4 regions of the Neobacillus sp. MER 74 genome follow, and region 3 is predicted to be linked to each of the others. Evidence: a T-box and tRNA genes for the amino acid it is inferred to sense, from the RefSeq annotation. Region 3 holds a T-box; the other regions hold tRNA genes.
The links. The T-box of region 3 lies ahead of proS (proline--tRNA ligase). A T-box ahead of a tRNA ligase gene usually reads a tRNA of that ligase, here a tRNA-Pro.
Positions count from the first base shown of each region.

Region 1: it has a tRNA-Pro gene. The T-box ahead of proS (proline--tRNA ligase) is inferred to sense a tRNA for this amino acid. The anticodon was not compared.
Region 2: it has a tRNA-Pro gene. The T-box ahead of proS (proline--tRNA ligase) is inferred to sense a tRNA for this amino acid. The anticodon was not compared.
Region 4: it has a tRNA-Pro gene. The T-box ahead of proS (proline--tRNA ligase) is inferred to sense a tRNA for this amino acid. The anticodon was not compared.

Region 1 is NZ_JAMAUV010000051.1:49-2,630, forward strand. Features, by position in the region: rRNA gene rrf (5S ribosomal RNA) at 1-95, shown strand, start outside; tRNA gene M3610_RS27220 (tRNA-Glu) at 135-209, shown strand; tRNA gene M3610_RS27225 (tRNA-Val) at 249-324, shown strand; tRNA gene M3610_RS27230 (tRNA-Thr) at 499-574, shown strand; tRNA gene M3610_RS27235 (tRNA-Lys) at 596-668, shown strand; tRNA gene M3610_RS27240 (tRNA-Leu) at 707-788, shown strand; tRNA gene M3610_RS27245 (tRNA-Gly) at 828-902, shown strand; tRNA gene M3610_RS27250 (tRNA-Leu) at 917-997, shown strand; tRNA gene M3610_RS27255 (tRNA-Arg) at 1,015-1,088, shown strand; tRNA gene M3610_RS27260 (tRNA-Pro) at 1,095-1,171, shown strand; tRNA gene M3610_RS27265 (tRNA-Ala) at 1,189-1,261, shown strand; tRNA gene M3610_RS27270 (tRNA-Ser) at 1,269-1,361, shown strand; tRNA gene M3610_RS27275 (tRNA-Asp) at 1,521-1,594, shown strand; tRNA gene M3610_RS27280 (tRNA-Phe) at 1,641-1,713, shown strand; tRNA gene M3610_RS27285 (tRNA-Trp) at 1,727-1,800, shown strand; tRNA gene M3610_RS27290 (tRNA-His) at 1,816-1,891, shown strand; tRNA gene M3610_RS27295 (tRNA-Gln) at 1,908-1,982, shown strand; tRNA gene M3610_RS27300 (tRNA-Cys) at 1,991-2,064, shown strand; tRNA gene M3610_RS27305 (tRNA-Gly) at 2,076-2,149, shown strand; tRNA gene M3610_RS27310 (tRNA-Ile) at 2,159-2,232, shown strand; tRNA gene M3610_RS27315 (tRNA-Asn) at 2,242-2,316, shown strand; tRNA gene M3610_RS27320 (tRNA-Arg) at 2,322-2,395, shown strand.
Region 2 is NZ_JAMAUV010000026.1:45,409-50,594, forward strand. Features, by position in the region: gene M3610_RS24140 (TRAP transporter small permease) at 1-289, opposite strand, end outside; gene M3610_RS24145 (TRAP transporter substrate-binding protein) at 342-1,373, opposite strand; gene M3610_RS24150 (GntR family transcriptional regulator) at 1,982-2,662, shown strand; gene M3610_RS24155 (DUF2178 domain-containing protein) at 2,838-3,230, opposite strand; gene M3610_RS24160 (helix-turn-helix transcriptional regulator) at 3,223-3,435, opposite strand; tRNA gene M3610_RS24165 (tRNA-Leu) at 3,726-3,807, opposite strand; tRNA gene M3610_RS24170 (tRNA-Trp) at 3,860-3,930, opposite strand; tRNA gene M3610_RS24175 (tRNA-Tyr) at 3,934-4,018, opposite strand; tRNA gene M3610_RS24180 (tRNA-Ser) at 4,044-4,136, opposite strand; tRNA gene M3610_RS24185 (tRNA-Met) at 4,162-4,238, opposite strand; tRNA gene M3610_RS24190 (tRNA-Ala) at 4,261-4,336, opposite strand; tRNA gene M3610_RS24195 (tRNA-Pro) at 4,354-4,430, opposite strand; tRNA gene M3610_RS24200 (tRNA-Arg) at 4,439-4,512, opposite strand; tRNA gene M3610_RS24205 (tRNA-Leu) at 4,533-4,621, opposite strand; tRNA gene M3610_RS24210 (tRNA-Gly) at 4,629-4,703, opposite strand; tRNA gene M3610_RS24215 (tRNA-Leu) at 4,767-4,851, opposite strand; tRNA gene M3610_RS24220 (tRNA-Thr) at 4,903-4,978, opposite strand; rRNA gene rrf (5S ribosomal RNA) at 5,004-5,120, opposite strand.
Region 3 is NZ_JAMAUV010000009.1:67,416-72,601, reverse strand. Features, by position in the region: gene proS (proline--tRNA ligase) at 192-1,631, opposite strand; T-box leader at 1,699-1,913, opposite strand; gene M3610_RS28025 (hypothetical protein) at 2,069-2,200, shown strand; gene M3610_RS16145 (cupredoxin domain-containing protein) at 2,354-3,247, shown strand; gene M3610_RS16140 (PepSY-associated TM helix domain-containing protein) at 3,298-3,837, opposite strand; gene M3610_RS16135 (sensor histidine kinase) at 3,975-5,186, opposite strand, start outside.
Region 4 is NZ_JAMAUV010000016.1:73,789-78,974, reverse strand. Features, by position in the region: rRNA gene rrf (5S ribosomal RNA) at 1-20, shown strand, start outside; tRNA gene M3610_RS21005 (tRNA-Glu) at 59-133, shown strand; tRNA gene M3610_RS21000 (tRNA-Val) at 173-248, shown strand; tRNA gene M3610_RS20995 (tRNA-Thr) at 423-498, shown strand; tRNA gene M3610_RS20990 (tRNA-Lys) at 506-578, shown strand; tRNA gene M3610_RS20985 (tRNA-Gly) at 594-668, shown strand; tRNA gene M3610_RS20980 (tRNA-Leu) at 675-763, shown strand; tRNA gene M3610_RS20975 (tRNA-Arg) at 800-873, shown strand; tRNA gene M3610_RS20970 (tRNA-Pro) at 879-955, shown strand; tRNA gene M3610_RS20965 (tRNA-Ala) at 973-1,045, shown strand; tRNA gene M3610_RS20960 (tRNA-Ser) at 1,053-1,145, shown strand; tRNA gene M3610_RS20955 (tRNA-Met) at 1,311-1,384, shown strand; tRNA gene M3610_RS20950 (tRNA-Asp) at 1,420-1,496, shown strand; tRNA gene M3610_RS20945 (tRNA-Phe) at 1,542-1,614, shown strand; tRNA gene M3610_RS20940 (tRNA-Tyr) at 1,629-1,713, shown strand; tRNA gene M3610_RS20935 (tRNA-His) at 1,719-1,794, shown strand; tRNA gene M3610_RS20930 (tRNA-Cys) at 1,811-1,884, shown strand; tRNA gene M3610_RS20925 (tRNA-Gly) at 1,896-1,969, shown strand; tRNA gene M3610_RS20920 (tRNA-Ile) at 1,974-2,047, shown strand; tRNA gene M3610_RS20915 (tRNA-Asn) at 2,059-2,133, shown strand; gene M3610_RS20910 (sulfite exporter TauE/SafE family protein) at 2,590-3,354, opposite strand; gene M3610_RS20905 (hypothetical protein) at 3,557-3,820, opposite strand; gene M3610_RS20900 (sigma-70 family RNA polymerase sigma factor) at 4,307-4,789, opposite strand.

The sequences.
Region 1 (2,582 bases), on a different contig from region 3:
TCACACCCGTTCCCATACCGAACACGGAAGTTAAGCTTCTCAGCGCCGATGGTAGTTGGGACACGCGTCCCTGTGAGAGCAGGACGTTGCCAGGCTAACCCTTTTGGGTTATTTTTTTCGTCAATATTTAATATGGCCCCTTGGTCAAGTGGTTAAGACACCTCCCTTTCACGGAGGTAACACGGGTTCGAATCCCGTAGGGGTCACCAAAGTTTTTTCATGCTAGTGAAAATAACTTTCATTATTTTGGAGGATTAGCTCAGCTGGGAGAGCATCTGCCTTACAAGCAGAGGGTCGGCGGTTCGATCCCGTCATCCTCCACCATATTTATCTTTTATAGATTACGCCGGGGTAGCTCAATTGGTAGAGCACGACCGAATATGCTTCCTGAATGAACTTCAGCATACTGACCGAGCTGCTGCTTGGACAAGCTTTTTGAGGTCAGGATGACGGTAACAATACCAGCGTGTTCAAACTAAATATTTTTTCAAATTTTACGCCGGGGTAGCTCAATTGGTAGAGCAACTGACTTGTAATCAGTAGGTTGGGGGTTCAAGTCCTCTCGCCGGCACCATTTATTTTTTTTGCTTTTTTTGAGCCATTAGCTCAGTTGGTAGAGCATCTGACTTTTAATCAGAGGGTCGAAGGTTCGAGTACTTCATGGCTCACTAGAGTTTTTTGCGAAAGCAAAATAACTATTAATATTGCGGGTGTGGCGGAATTGGCAGACGCACCAGACTTAGGATCTGGCGCCGCAAGGCGTGGGGGTTCGACTCCCTTCACCCGCATCAAAGTTTTTTGCAAGAGCAATATAACTTACAACCTTTGCGGAAGTAGTTCAGTGGTAGAACACCACCTTGCCAAGGTGGGGGTCGCGGGTTCGAATCCCGTCTTCCGCTCCAACTTACGCCGGTGCGGCGGAACTGGCAGACGCACAGGACTTAAAATCCTGCGGTAGGTGACTACCTTACCGGTTCGATTCCGGTCCTCGACACCATTTAAATTAAATCATATGCGCCCTTAGCTCAGCTGGATAGAGTGTTTGACTACGAATCAAAAGGTCGGGAGTTCGAATCTCTCAGGGCGCACTTTAACGGGAAGTAGCTCAGCTTGGTAGAGCACTTGGTTTGGGACCAAGGGGTCGCAGGTTCGAATCCTGTCTTCCCGACCATGCTTCTAATAACAAATGGGGTCTTAGCTCAGCTGGGAGAGCGCCTGCTTTGCACGCAGGAGGTCAGGGGTTCGATCCCCCTAGACTCCACTTATTCGGAGGAATACCCAAGTTTGGCTGAAGGGATCGGTCTTGAAAACCGACAGGCGGGTCATACCGCGCGGGGGTTCGAATCCCTCTTCCTCCTCCATAACTCGTAATCTATTCTTATTGTCGCGGGGTGGAGCACGTTCGAATATGCTTCTTCGAATGATCTACAGCGCAACGATTGAGCCGCTGCTTGAATATGCTTTCTGAAATCAGGGCGGTCAGTATCAAATCGTGGAGCATGCTCCAAATTGAAAACTCTGGTCCGGTAGTTCAGTTGGTTAGAATGCCTGCCTGTCACGCAGGAGGTCGCGGGTTCGAGTCCCGTCCGGACCGTACTTTTATCCCCAGTAGGTAACTACTGTTGATATAGATTTTGTGTGGCTCAGTAGCTCAGTTGGTAGAGCAAAGGACTGAAAATCCTTGTGTCGGCGGTTCGATTCCGTCCTGAGCCACCTTTTTATATGGAGGGGTATAGTTTAAAGGTAGAACGAAGGTCTCCAAAACCTTTGGTGTGGGTTCAATTCCTACTACCCCTGCCAAATGATTCTATAATGGCGGTTGTGGCGAAGTGGTTAACGCATCGGATTGTGGTTCCGACATTCGTGGGTTCGATTCCCATCAGCCGCCCCATATATTTTATAAATATTGGGCTATAGCCAAGCGGTAAGGCATCGCACTTTGACTGCGACATGCGTTGGTTCAAATCCAGCTAGCCCAGCCATACATAAAGGCAGCATAGCCAAGTGGTAAGGCCGAGGTCTGCAAAACCTCTATCCCCGGTTCAAATCCGGGTGTTGCCTCCAATTTAATAAATGCGGGTGTAGTTTAGTGGTAAAACCTCAGCCTTCCAAGCTGATGTTGTGAGTTCGATTCTCATCACCCGCTCCACATAAATATGGGCCTATAGCTCAGCTGGTTAGAGCGCACGCCTGATAAGCGTGAGGTCGATGGTTCGAGTCCATTTAGGCCCATCATATTGTTCCGCAGTAGCTCAGTGGTAGAGCTATCGGCTGTTAACCGATCGGTCGTAGGTTCGAGTCCTACCTGCGGAGCCATAAATGCGCCTTTAGCTCAGCTGGATAGAGCATACGCCTTCTAAGCGTAGGGTCAGAGGTTCGAATCCTCTAAGGCGCGTAAAAAACAAAGTAAAAACGCTTATCTAAGCGTTTCAGACTGTCGACAAATCCGAAGGATTTCGGGTTTTAAATCGACAGTCTTTTTTGTTTGGCTCATTAAACTAGTCTGTTGATTTCCGTTCCAGGAGGCTTCGCTTTCCGCGGGCGGTTCGGGGAGCCTCCTCGGCGCTTTCAGCGCCTGCGGG
Region 2 (5,186 bases), on a different contig from region 3:
ATAGCATTAATAAATCACTGATAACCAGTGCTACCTTTTTCAATCCGGTTGGCAAACGTTTTACAAGCATATCAACTCCAAGATGCTCTTTATCCTTAAAAGCACCTATCGCTCCTAAAAAGGTTAGCCAGACAAATAAATAGCGGGATATTTCCTCTGACCATGTTATGCCTGAATTAAAGAAGTAACGTAAAACAACATTTCCAAAAACAAGAATGACCATTAAGGAAAGAGCAAACGCCATAAAAATGTTCAACATCGTTTCCAAGTATTTTGATAACTTTTCCATCTTCTTCCCGCCTTTCTCTATAAAGAAGAGCTTTAAGAAAGTGCATGCCTTTCTATTGCTCATCCTTAATTCGTTTTACCAAATCTTCTGCCCAGTCATATTCCTTATAGATATCTTTATATAAAGGCTCGGCAGCTTTCTCCATTTCTTTTACAAATTCATCAGATGGAGTATTAAACTTTACATTTTTTTCTTCAAGGAATTTTTTATCATCTTCATAGCTTTTTTCCATTAGTTCAAATTCATAATCTGCATATTCCTTGGAAGCATCTTCGATAATTTTTTGCTGTTCTTTTGTTAAGCTGTTATAAAACTTGCTGTTAATAATGAAAATATTAGGGCTAAACATATGTTTTGACTCTAAAACATCCGACTGAACTTCATACCATCCAGAAGCCCTCAAAGTTGCAATTGGATTATCCTGGCCATCAACAACCTTTTGTTCAAGCGCTGTAAATACTTCTGAAATAGGAAGCGGACTGACATTTGCGCCAAGAAGTTTTCCGAGAGTAATATAGTTAGGAATGTTTGGCATCCTTAATCGTAGTCCATCAAAATCATCCTGACTCTTAATTGGCTTGTTTGAAGAAAACATACGGAAACCATTTGCACTCCAGGCGAGCGGTTTCACACCATGTTGTTTTTCAAGATCTGCTGTTAGTTCTTTACCAATTTCTCCATTTAGAACTTTTTTGACATGCTCATAATCTTTAAAGAGGAATGGCCATTCTGGAACACCCATTTTTGGGATGTCAGCTTGCATAATTAAGCCCGGAATGCCCATTTCAATTGTCCCGTTACGAACCCCATCATAAAATTCCTTTTCCGCTCCAAGCGTACTATTTGGGTATATTTGAACCTTTAGGCTTCCTTTTGATTCTTCTTCAACAATCTTTTTGAACTTTTCTCTTAAAGCAACGTTTTGCGGATGGTTTTCAGCAAAATAATTTGCCACTTTTATTGTTTTAGCCGGTCCGGCTGAAGCTTCATTGGAAGACGATTTTTCTGTTGCTCCCCCGCAAGCCGAAAGAAGTAAAGAAGCACTAAGAATTACACCAGTCGCTACTGAAAATAACTTTTTCATTTAATCGCTCATCCCCCAATTAAAATGGTTTTTGTTTTTTTGAAAGCGGTATCATTTATACTAAAAAAAATTTATCACCACCTTTAGTTTTATATTATAAAACTTAGTTTTCATAATAAAACTAAAAACAAGAGACAAAATTAGTCTCGGAGTTTTATATTATAAAACTATATATAACTATTTAAAACTCTAACATCATCTTAATCTTTAACTTTCCGAATTGTCAATATCTTAATTTTCTTTATTTTTGGATATTTTTTAAAACAATTGTAAAGTGCTATATAATTCCCATAAAAAGGAAAATATTTCCTGAGATTATACCCCCAATTTTAAAAGTATAAACAAATTTTCTAACCCGAATGGATAACATAAAAATTGTAAATGAATAATTTGTGACATGTAACATTTCACATTTCATATTTCACAAGGTAATGTTAGAATAAAATAAATAATCAGTCAATTCTTTTTTATTGTCTTTTTTGTAATTTACTTTCACACAAGAAATTGACTACAAGTATATAATTCCCCTATAATTTATTAATAGTGTGACATGTTACATGTTAGGTATTGCAAATTACCTATGAATTTTGGGAGGTTAATTTACTATAATGATTGATACTTCTGCTCTTGCAACACAAGTATATAAAGAACTTCGAAATGAAATTATTTGCGGGATTTTTTCACCTGGAGAAAAATTGGATATCATTGAATTAGCAAATAAATATGGAGTAAGTCGATCACCCGTAAAAGAAGCGGTAAATCAATTGGTACATGATGGGTTAGTCGAAATATTTCCAAGAAAAGGAACATACATCACCCAATTACGTTTCAAAGATTGTATGGAGGCTCTCGATGCTCGATTTATGGTTGAAACATGGGCGGCAGCACAAGCTATTGAGCATTTATCAGATGAACAGATAGAAGATATGAAACAAATAATTGAAAAAATGGATTCACTATTGAGAGTACAGCCCTTTTCTTATGAGTCTTACAGTAAACTAGATAAGGAGTTCCATCAATTATTGGTGCAATATGCTAGGAATCATAAGGTTCAAAACATTTATGACAGTATTAACCCTATAATTTCACTAGCACGAGTTGGGTACAGTGAAGTTTTTGAAAATAGCTTAAAAAGACACAAAGATCATCATAATATGTTTGAAGCATTAAAAAATCGTGACCTCTCCTCCTTAATTGAAGCATTGCAACAACATAAGCGTTCCTTAGAAGAGGACATAAGGTTACATTGGAATGAACAATTATTTGGACCTATTGAAGAATCAAATTAGAAGCTGCAAAGTTTGTTTTCTATGGTGACCGACAAAACTGAAGAAAGCTCAGAAACATTGATATATCAACATTTCTGAGCTTTCTTTTCATTTAAAACGAACTTGAACTTAAAAAGTTCTATTTTGCTATTTAAATAATGTTATTCGTTTGTTAATTAGATAGGTTCTAGTATACTTACCTGTATTTCTTAGAATATATAAATTCTGTAATCGGAACTGTAACAAAAGTTATACCCACTACTATAACCAATGGATAATTATCAATTTCATTGAAACTGCCTGTACCTTCAGAAATAAACAATATTAAACCAGATAAAATCATGAGAACATAATAACCTATTTTGGCACTTTGGGTTTCAATATGCCTGTCTAATTCATCTTTCTCACCACCACCTTCATGATGGCCCCAATTAAGCAAATTAAAAAAATAGCTTAACGCTAGAAAACTAAAGAAAATACCAGCTGCATCTATAGTTCCATAACTAACCCATTTGTATAAGGTAAATCCTACAATGGATAGAAAAACAATAAAGACTAAAATAACGATAATACTTTTGGTTTTATTCATTCCTTTTTCCCCCAATCTCAGAGATAAATAAATCTTCCATGGCGACTCCCAATGTCCTTGCGATATCAAATGCTAACTGCAAACTTGGGTCATATTTATTGTTCTCGATAGCGTTAATCGTTTGCCTGCTTACATTGCATAATTCTGCTAACTTCCCTTGAGAAAGACTGCTTTTTTCTCTGTACTCCTTAATTCTATTTTCCATTCACTATGCCACCTTTAGATTTTATAAGGTGTAAAAGGTTTTTTACATCTTGATTATAAAATATGATAAATGGGGTGTCAAAGATATTTTACACTTCAAAATGCCATATCGATATTTACCCCCACCAGTGAACACGATTTGAAGTAATTTTGTCATGAAGGAAACTGCAAAGAATAACTTAAAGACAAACAAAAAACGCCTACTTACATTACTGTAAGTAGACGTTCAAAACGTTGATATAACTCAATTCTACTGCTAATTGACGATAAGAAAAAGTAATAAAATAAAGATACCGGTGATCGGGGTCGAACCGATACTCCTCACGGAACACGATTTTGAGTCGTGCGCGTCTGCCAATTCCGCCACACCGGCATAATAAAAATTTCATAAATAAAGCTATGAAATTTTAGTGGACAATATTCAACAGGGGCAGTAGGAATCGAACCCACACTGAAGGTTTTGGAGACCTTAGTTCTACCTTTAAACTATGCCCCTAAATGGTGGAGGGGGACGGATTCGAACCGCCGAACCCGGAGGGAGCGGATTTACAGTCCGCCGCGTTTAGCCACTTCGCTACCCCTCCACATATAAAAAACAAATGATAAAACTGGAGGAGGAAGAGGGATTCGAACCCCCGCGCGGTGTTACCCGCCTGTCGGTTTTCAAGACCGATCCCTTCAGCCAAACTTGGGTATTCCTCCATTATAATAATTAAAAAATCTTAATTGGTAGCGGCGGAGGGGATCGAACCCCCGACCTTACGGGTATGAACCGTACGCTCTAGCCAGCTGAGCTACACCGCCATAATATCGTCTTTAAAGTAATTGGTGGAGTCTAGGGGGATCGAACCCCTGACCTCCTGCGTGCAAAGCAGGCGCTCTCCCAGCTGAGCTAAGACCCCATAAGTTATTAGAAGAATGGTCGGGAAGACAGGATTCGAACCTGCGACCCCTTGGTCCCAAACCAAGTGCTCTACCAAGCTGAGCTACTTCCCGATAAAAAATGCGCCCTGAGAGATTCGAACTCCCGACCTTTTGATTCGTAGTCAAACACTCTATCCAGCTGAGCTAAGGGCGCAAATGAATTTAATTATTTTGTGGTGCCGAGGACCGGAATCGAACCGGTACGGTAGTCACCTACCGCAGGATTTTAAGTCCTGTGCGTCTGCCAGTTCCGCCACCCCGGCAATATCATGGAGCGGAAGACGGGATTCGAACCCGCGACCCCCACCTTGGCAAGGTGGTGTTCTACCACTGAACTACTTCCGCAAATTATGGTAAGTTATTTTGCTATCGCAAAAAACTTTGTTTATTTTACTTCGTAAAAAAACTTGGTGCGGGTGAAGGGAGTCGAACCCCCACGCCTTGCGGCGCCAGATCCTAAGTCTGGTGCGTCTGCCAATTCCGCCACACCCGCATATTATATTAAGTATGCTTCCGCTGATGTAATTCCAATAATTAAGAAGCATGGTGCCGGCGAGAGGACTTGAACCCCCAACCTACTGATTACAAGTCAGTTGCTCTACCAATTGAGCTACCCCGGCATATAGGTTTAAAATTTAAGAAACCGCCTGGCAACGTCCTACTCTCACAGGGACGCGTGTCCCAACTACCATCGGCGCTGAGAAGCTTAACTTCCGTGTTCGGTATGGGAACGGGTGTGACCTTCTCGCCAATGCTGCCAGACTATTTGAGGCTTCATTCCCTCAAAACTAGATAATGCTGAAGAAGTTTGTAAACTTGAGTTCACCT
Region 3 (5,186 bases):
TCCGCTGATTAACAGCAGAAAAAAATTCGCTCATTTAACTGTGAAATTCGCTCATAAGACCATCATATTCGCTCATTGAATTGAAAAATTCGCTCATCGATTCTAAAAATTCACTCATTACCCAAATATCGCCTCAATACGGCACTAAAAAAGACTCTTCCCATACAAGGAAGAGCCCAAAATTGCTGTTTTTAGTATGCTTTTGCCCAATAAACCATCTTGTCAGCATCTTTTCCACAGCAGACACATTTTTCCGATACTTGTTCTTGCTCAAATGGAATACATCTTGATGTTGCTCCAGTATCTTCTTTGATTTTTTCCTCGCAGGCTAATTCGCCGCACCACATCGCCTTAATGAAACCAGGTTTAGCTTCAAGTGACTCTTTTAATTCACCTAGTGTTAAAGCAACTGAGGTTCTTTCTTCACGGTGATTTAGAGCCTTATTATAAAGATTTGTTTGGATTTCATCTAATAACTCAACAAGCTTTGCTTCTAATTGATCTAGTGGCACGAACACTTTTTCTAAAGTATCGCGTCTTACTAAAACCACTTGCTTGTTTTCGATATCTTTAGGTCCAACTTCTAGGCGGACTGGAATACCCTTCATCTCATATTCATTGAACTTCCAACCTGGTTTTTTATCGCTGGCATCAATATCAACACGAGCAACTTTACCAAGGGACGTTTTCAAATCATAAGCAAAATCAAGGACGCCTTCTTTATGCTGCGCAATCGGCACAATCATCACTTGAGTTGGCGCTGCTTTTGGTGGAATTACGAGACCACGGTCGTCGCCGTGAACCATGATTAGAGCACCGATAATTCTTGTTGTAAAGCCCCATGACGTTTGATGCACGTACTGAAGCTTTCCTTCTTTGTCAGTGTACTGAATGTTAAAAGCCTCTGCAAATCCTGTACCAAAGTGGTGAGAAGTACCTGACTGTAATGCTTTTCCATCGTGCATTAAGCTTTCAATGGTAAAAGTCGCTTTTGCACCGGCAAACTTTTCTTTTTCTGTTTTTTGTCCTTTTACAACCGGAATTGCAAGGATTTCTTCACAAACAGCGGCATATACATTTAGCATTTTAATGGTTTCTTCCATTGCATCTTCGTCTGTCGCATGGGCAGTATGACCTTCCTGCCATAAAAACTCTAATGTCCGCAGGAACGGACGAGTGGTTTTTTCCCAACGTACAACGTTTGCCCATTGGTTATAGAGCTTAGGCAGATCCCGGTAAGAATGAATAATGTTGCTATAATGCTCACAGAAAAGAACTTCAGATGTTGGTCGCACAACCAATCGTTCTGCTAATGGTTCAGACCCGCCATGTGTAACCCATGCCACTTCAGGTGCAAAACCTTCGACATGATCTTTTTCTTTTTGAAGCAAGCTTTCAGGAATGAACAATGGCATATAAACATTCTCATGCCCTGTTTCCTTTATTCGTCGATCCAGCTCATTTTTTATATTATCCCATAAAGCATAGCCATACGGGCGGATAATCATTGAACCACGCACACTTGAATAATCAATTAAATCAGCCTTAGTGACGACATCTGTATACCACTGGGCGAAATCATCGTCCATTGCCGTAACATCTTTTACAAATTCTTTTGCCATGTTTGACACCTCATTATTTTTTTAAAATAAAGATATGGGCGTATCCGCTTTTCTGCACAAAAAGACCTTGATCCTAAAAAGGGACCAAGGCCTGGCGGTACCACCCTAAATTCATAAAGCAAAATTGCTCTATACACTTTCCTTGATAACGGACATGATCCGCATGTATCTTTAAATTCGATACAGAACTCGGGTGGCAGGTTCAAATGACCGTCTTAAGAAACCTCACACCAATGGTTTCCTCTCTTGGTAAGACCCTTTCACTTTACTAATCCCCGTCATAGTTTCAATAGTATTTTTGAAAATTATATATTTCAAAATGAAAAAAGTCAATTTTTTTATGGAATATTTTTCTGATGTCAACAAATTACCTTCTCATTGACTTTAAACATGTGTATAAATCGGTTAAAATGCTAGTAATTATAAAAATTGGGGTGGTGGTTTCCATGGATAAAGAAAAAGATGATCTCCGACAAGAGGAAGAAGAGAAAGAATTTTTGCTAGAATATATCAGGATGCAAAATGAGGCAATGAAACGGATTTATAAAAATACCCTTGATAAAGAAAAAAAGGAATAAATACATCTCCCAAAAACTACACATGACTTATCTTCCCTCAACAATATTCATAAAACGTTCATATTAATCACTGAATATACAAATTTAAACGGTTTATTTGCATTTATAATACTCTTATGTTGTTAATCAATCACACGTAAGAGGGGACCAAAAATGAATATATTTGCGATCATTACGGCAATTATAGTTGCCACTGGAACCGGATATTCCATCTATTCTGTCTACCGCCATAAAAATAAACTAGCTACTACCTCTGGAACAATGATTAGTATGGTTATTGCAGTGATTACCGGTTTACTGACCGGCAGTATCATTGGCATCATTTCAGGTGAGATTTTTCTAGTAGTCGGAGTCAGTATGATTATCGGATTTGTCATAGGCTTCTTAGCAGGCCACCCAATCGGGATTTTAGCTATCTTAATGGGCTCTATTTCGGGTCTAATAGGCGGAATTATCGGCGCCATCCTTGGTGCATTTATTCAATTTATTAATCCAACAATTCTATTAGGAATCTTGTTAGGATTCTATATCCTGATTATTGGATTCGTGATTATGTATATTTTCGTAGAATCCAATAATAAATTATCCCTTGATCCACAGGAACTTTCGCCATTTGCGATTATCGCTGGAGGAATTGTGCTGGTATCGTTATTTCTGTTTATGTATAGCAGTGATTTGGTAGAAATTCCGGGTCAAAGTAAATCAAACCAAACAGAAACTGCCCATGCCGCTGAAAGTCAAGAAGTTCCCAAAACGGAAGTGGATGTAACAAGGGAAAGCAAGCCGCTTGTTAAGATGGAGGTCACCACCCAGGGGTATACCCCAAATGTCATTCGTGTCAAAAAAGGTGTTCCGGTTGAACTAGAAATAAACAACCCGCTTGATAGTACGAATTGTATCTCCACCTTTATGATTCCTGAATTTAATATTAACAATGTCAACTTAAAAACGGGTACTACAAAACTAACCTTTACTCCTGATCATTCAGGCACATACACCTTTAGCTGTGGAATGCAAATGTTTAAAGGGACAATTATTGTAGAATAGACTGGACAAAAAGCACACGAATTTCTATCGTGTGCTTTTACATTATTAAACTATTCAAATAAGCTTTCTGCCTGCCGCTTCTTTCGCTTATTTTCTGCAGCGATAACTTTCATAGAAAGATAGATTCCTGTCCCTGTTAGAATCATTAAGGCAACGGCGGTTAAATCTATTAACCATTTCACATTTGTATTGCCAATTCTACCTTCATGAAGGCCCCGGATGATTGACATAATCGACCCTTGCCCCGGTCTTTGTCCACGAATTCCCTCCGGCAGGTTTCCATTTCCCCTAAAGTCGCGTTGCCCTTGGAACTGACCGTTTCCATTCTGACCATTAGCTTGTCCTTGAAATAGGCCGCCGCCCTGAGGTCCTGAATTTTGTTGATTTCCTTGTTCAAAACCGCCATTCATTCCTTGGGGACGTTCGCCTTGGTTAAATTGACCTGGTTGGAAATTCCCCTTTCCACCTTCAAACTGTGTTTGACCGATTAACCAAGGTTCATTCATTAACAATCCTGTTAAGGACTCGATAAAGATGAAAATGGAAGCAATTAAGCCTATCCATAGATGTGCCTTTCTCGTACTCTTCATGTTAAGACTCCTCCCTTCAGTTTTCCATGTAAAAATCTTTGCCTGAATAATATCAAACACATTATGAAGGGGGTTCCTTAAGTTTTTCTTAAGAAATAGATCTACCTTGATTTTTTTGAATAAAAAAACCCAAAAATTTAATTTTTTTGGGTTTTTGGGAAAATGATTTCAATTGTCGTTCCTTTACCTGGCGTGCTTTGCACCTTTGTCTTACCATGATGTTTCTCAATAATCCATTTTGCAATCGATAAACCGAGTCCTGTTCCTTCAGCAGCCGTCCTCGCCTTGTCACTTTGATAGAAACGGTCAAAGATTTTCGGAATATCTTTTTCTGGAATACCAATCCCGGTATCCTTTATTTTAAGAAAAATGGAGGAATGATTCTGTGAACATGAAAGCTGTATTTCCCCGCCTTCATTTGTATATTTCATGGCATTGTCTAATAATATGACGATTAATTGATGAATTCTTGCTTTATCAGCAAAAAATCGCACAGGTTCCGTTTCTTGTAAATAAAGCGACTTTTCTTGATACAATGCAATTTCTTCATATTGTTGAAGAATTTCTTTTAACAAATCATCGAGTTGGAATTGTTCCTTTTTGACCTCAATTTGATCAGAGTCCGATCTAGCAAGAGTTAATAAGTTGGTCACTAATTTAGAAAGCCGTCTTGATTCATTGGAAATCGTTGATATATCAAGAATCCGATCCTGAATAGTTGCTTTTGGAGCCCGAAATAGGACTTCCGTTTTTGCCTGGATAACCGCTAATGGGGTTCTTAGCTCGTGCGAGGCATCAGATACAAATTCTGTCTGCTTCTGCCAAGCTTTTTTAATTGGGACTAATGCCTTTCCCGCTAAAAAATAACCTGACGCAACGGCACAAATAATTCCAACCCCCATCCCAATTAACATTATTAACAAAAGTCTATTCAATAATTCTTGTTCAGAATTCACATTGCGAATGAATTGAACGGTTATTCTTCCTAATTGGGGATGTTCCACCTTTAAGGCAATATACCTAAATGAAAAATCCTCAACATCCACATCTGTTAAAGTATTAAATTCTGTAGGCTTGATTAACTTCTCATTACCTTCAAAAATGTCCGCATCCCGATTTTGTCCCAACAACAACTGGTTGTCTTCATCCCAGATCAGGGTTAATATCCGTGGGTCCCGCCTAATAAATTTTGGAAATTGCCCTCCAATCCCCACATTACCTTCTCGAATTCCACCTGGTCCATCCGGCTGCTGTTGTAAATGTTCTATCGATTCAAGCAGGGATTGGTTGACATCTTTATATAATTTATTACTTGTATAAAAATAAATGACGGTCCCTAGTATACTTAT
Region 4 (5,186 bases), on a different contig from region 3:
AGAGTAGGACGTTGCCAGGCAAGCCCTATCGGGTTATTTTTTTGTCGAAATATAATCTGGCCCCTTGGTCAAGTGGTTAAGACACCTCCCTTTCACGGAGGTAACACGGGTTCGAATCCCGTAGGGGTCACCAAAGTTTTTTCACGATAGTGAAAATAAGTATCATTGATTTGGAGGATTAGCTCAGCTGGGAGAGCATCTGCCTTACAAGCAGAGGGTCGGCGGTTCGATCCCGTCATCCTCCACCATATCTATCTTTTAAAGATTACGCCGGGGTAGCTCAATTGGTAGAGCACGACCGAATACGCTTCCTGAATGAACTTCAGCATACTGACCGAGTTGCTGCTTGGATAAGCTTTCTGAGGTCAGGATGACGGTAACAATACCAGCGTGTTCAAACTAAATATTTTTTCAAACTTTACGCCGGGGTAGCTCAATTGGTAGAGCAACTGACTTGTAATCAGTAGGTTGGGGGTTCAAGTCCTCTCGCCGGCACCATTAGTACGAGCCATTAGCTCAGTTGGTAGAGCATCTGACTTTTAATCAGAGGGTCGAAGGTTCGAGTCCTTCATGGCTCACTTTTAAAATTAATTGCGGAAGTAGTTCAGTGGTAGAACACCACCTTGCCAAGGTGGGGGTCGCGGGTTCGAATCCCGTCTTCCGCTCCAACATACGCCGGGGTGGCGGAACTGGCAGACGCACAGGACTTAAAATCCTGCGGTAGGTGACTACCGTACCGGTTCGATTCCGGTCCTCGGCACCAAAGTTTTTTGCGCTAGCAAAATAACTAACAATATTTGCGCCCTTAGCTCAGCTGGATAGAGTGTTTGACTACGAATCAAAAGGTCGGGAGTTCGAATCTCTCAGGGCGCATATTACGGGAAGTAGCTCAGCTTGGTAGAGCACTTGGTTTGGGACCAAGGGGTCGCAGGTTCGAATCCTGTCTTCCCGACCATTCTTAAATTTTATAACGGGGTCTTAGCTCAGCTGGGAGAGCGCCTGCTTTGCACGCAGGAGGTCAGGGGTTCGATCCCCCTAGACTCCACTTATTCGGAGGAATACCCAAGTTTGGCTGAAGGGATCGGTCTTGAAAACCGACAGGCGGGTCATACCGCGCGGGGGTTCGAATCCCTCTTCCTCCTCCATTATTACTTTTATAATTTCTATTGTCGCGGGGTGGAGCACGTTCGAATATGCTACTTCGAATAAATCTACAGCGCAACGATTGAGCCGCTGCTTGAATAAGCTTTCTGAAATCGGGGCAGTCGTTATACTAAGAGCATGTGAAAACTTCAATTTTTTATTATCGTCGCGGGGTGGAGCAGTCCGGTAGCTCGTCGGGCTCATAACCCGAAGGTCGCAGGTTCAAATCCTGTCCCCGCAATTTAGGTATTTTCAAGCTATGCTAGAAAATACTCTGGTCCGGTAGTTCAGTTGGTTAGAATGCCTGCCTGTCACGCAGGAGGTCGCGGGTTCGAGTCCCGTCCGGACCGCCATTTTTGTCTCAGAAGTAAATCTACTGTTTTTTATACATATTTTTAGGCTCAGTAGCTCAGTCGGTAGAGCAAAGGACTGAAAATCCTTGTGTCGGCGGTTCGATTCCGTCCTGAGCCATTTTTCATTTATATGGAGGGGTAGCGAAGTGGCTAAACGCGGCGGACTGTAAATCCGCTCCCTCAGGGTTCGGCGGTTCGAATCCGTCCCCCTCCACCATTATGGCGGTTGTGGCGAAGTGGTTAACGCATCGGATTGTGGTTCCGACATTCGTGGGTTCGATTCCCATCAGCCGCCCCATTTGATTTAATGTTTGGGCAGCATAGCCAAGTGGTAAGGCCGAGGTCTGCAAAACCTCTATCCCCGGTTCAAATCCGGGTGTTGCCTCCAAATTTTTATATGCGGGTGTAGTTTAGTGGTAAAACCTCAGCCTTCCAAGCTGATGTTGTGAGTTCGATTCTCATCACCCGCTCCAAATTGGGCCTATAGCTCAGCTGGTTAGAGCGCACGCCTGATAAGCGTGAGGTCGATGGTTCGAGTCCATTTAGGCCCACTACATATTATTCCGCAGTAGCTCAGTGGTAGAGCTATCGGCTGTTAACCGATCGGTCGTAGGTTCGAGTCCTACCTGCGGAGCCATTTTTTTTAACTAATCAACTTTCATTTAATAACAACCACCTTTAAAAAGTAACCATTTTTTGAAGGTGGTTTTTTTATGCCCTTCTCTGTTATAACTAAGCGGATAAATTCCGTTTAAATTGCGAAATACCCATATTTTCTCGATAATAAGGGAAGTTTTTCCGTCTAAATGATTCAAATCGTTGGATTTTGCCCTTTTTAGAGCAGTTAAGCGGAATTTCTCCGCTTATATTGGCTTCATAAGCCTCCTCTAAATACATTAAGCGGAATTTCTCCGCTTATATTGGCTTCATAAGCCTCCTCTATATACAATAAGCGGAATTTCTCCGCTTATATCAGCTTCGTAAGCCTCCCCTAAATACATTAGGTCGGAATTTCTATCTCATACCTACACGAGACTCACTAATAAGTTCATAAAAAAAAAGCCAGCATATCAGCTGACTTTTTCATGCAAAATTAGATTAACTTCAAACCACTTACAAAGATTAATACAGCAACAACGGTACGCAGCGGTCTTGTTGGAACCTTTGCCGAAATGCTGCTGCCAATCAGTACTCCTGGAATCGAGCCCATAAGTAAATTCCCCACGAGCATATAGTTAACATTTCCATAACCGATATGAAGCATCCCTGCTACTGTAACCAAAAGAAACGCGTGAGTAATATCCGTACCAACCATCTCTGATGTTTTCATTCGATAAAGATAAATCATTGCCACAGCGAATAAAGAACCTGACCCTAAGGAAGTGAGTCCGACGATAAATCCAAAAAGGCAGCCAATTAAAATGGTTAGTGTTTTCTTTTCACTCAAAGGCTTCATTTGCCAACGATTGGGTCTTAATTTTTTCTCTACAAACGTTCTGATAATGATAGCTAGTGAGACAAATATCAATATATAACCGAGGGAATGCCTAATAATCTGTTCTTGATTGTGGTAATACGCTTCAAAATAGTGAAGGGAGCCAATCGCAATGACTGCACTAGGGATACTTCCCATTGCTAAATACTTCACCATCTGAACATTCACTGTTTTTTGCCGCCAGTGTTGAACAAGTCCGAATAGCTTTGTGATTGAATTATAAACAAGGTCTGTACCGACAGCAATGGAAGGATTGACCCCAATTAAAATTAAGACCGGGGTTAACAATGCTGCTCCGCCGACTCCAGTCAACCCTACCAAAAAACCAACAAGTAAACCCATCAACGTAATCCCTATACTCATATCCGCACGCCCAATCAATTCCTAGTATTTATATAGGATTATATACATTTATGCGCGCCTTGTAAATAACTAACTGATTATTAGATTCTGATAATTATAACAATAGATTAGTAGATCACAGAATTGGTAATTGAATACAAGCATAAAAAAACTATGCTGTTCATTCAGCATAGTTTTAATAGTTATGATATGTAACGACTTCTTATGAAAATCCTCCGCCCATTATTAGCGCAACCCCTAATATAATGACTAAGAGTAAAGCGATATATCCGATTATACTAATAATCGTAATAATCCAACCGATCACTTTTCGATCTGTTTTAATTAAGTAAATCCCTAAGGCAATCGCTCCAAAGAAGAATCCAAGAATTCCCCAAAGAACGGGGCTTTTACCATGCTTACGAGAATCGATAACTAAATAAATGGTGATCACTATGTTTAAAAGCAATCCAAATGAACCTTCCAAAATACACTCCCCTTACGTTCAAAATTATATTCTAAAAATAAATTATACCAGAAAGTTTTAACTAAATTGGAGACTTTTATTAAAAGAAACATCTTGAAGGATCTTGGGTCATATTTCAGCATTAGTAGAGCAGCTACACCGATTAATTTATGCTTACTTGTTTTTAATATGTTGCTTATTCCTGGAAGTTGTTATTCTTCATAAAAATGGTTATTGGGCAATGACGGAATTTTGTAGAATAGAGGGATATTTCCTGCGGAATTTTTAAGCGAGGTTCGACAGACTTCACGTAGGTTTAGTTAGAGGAATTCGCTATTTTCAAGACCCTTGCCTGCTTCAATCAAACGATTGATTAGTTGAGAAATTTGGAGATGCTGGTGGAGGTTTGTCAGGAATAATGCAAGGACAAACCCAAAAGGCTTGTCCTTGGTAAGAAGACCGACACTAGGTTAAATTTTAAAAACAGGTAGGTAATGAACGAGCTCACTAATCCCTCACTATCTTTTTCAACTTTTCCCGAGCCCCGCTGCGCCAACTTTTCACGGCTGAGGGGGAGACATTTTCTAGTTCGGCGATTTCTTTGATTGATAGTTGATCACGGACGGTGTACAGCAGCCATTTCTGTTGGTTCGGTGTCAGTGTTTCACAGTAGGTCAACAGTGTTTCCTTCTGAAGTGGGTCATCAGAATGGGAATCCTCAACAAGGTCCCAGAACTCCTCGCCTGGGTGTACATTTCGTTCATGATCTTGGTGTGCTTTTTTTAACTCCATGAGGAGGCAGCCTTTGATGTAGGTGTAGGCATAATTGGTGAAGCTCCCTTTGTTAGGATCGAAGCGTTGGCTTGCTTCCCAAAGGGCAATGAGACTGTGCTGATAGAATTCATCATGGTTTTTGTAAAGGTGGAGCGAGTTTATGATCTTGTGGAGCATGGGCTGGTACTGGTCGACTAATTGTTCAAAGCTTTCCAAGGGAGAGTCCTTTCAGAAAGCGCGCTTTTCTTGTATTCCCGGGTACTTCTACCATAACGGGAATCCATAATTGAATCGAACGGTGAAAATTCACTTTTGAATCGTTTTTTTGTCTATTTGAGGTAAAAAATGAAGGCAAATATGATTTTTGAAGGGGATTTTTGCTTTTTCAGCTGAATTTGGGGTGAATTACAAAAGGTTCTATTTCCCTTTTGAAAAACCTCTGCTAGGGATTTTTTGCAGGTAAGATGCAAAAAAAGAAGGTTAGTGCCAAGAAATTTGGCATATTTTCTCAAAAAAGGTGAGTAAAATAGCGTTTTTAATTTTGGCACAGAAATTGCAAATTTATAAGTTGAAAATAGTGATAAGCACGTTCGTACATTTTTTAGGGGATGAA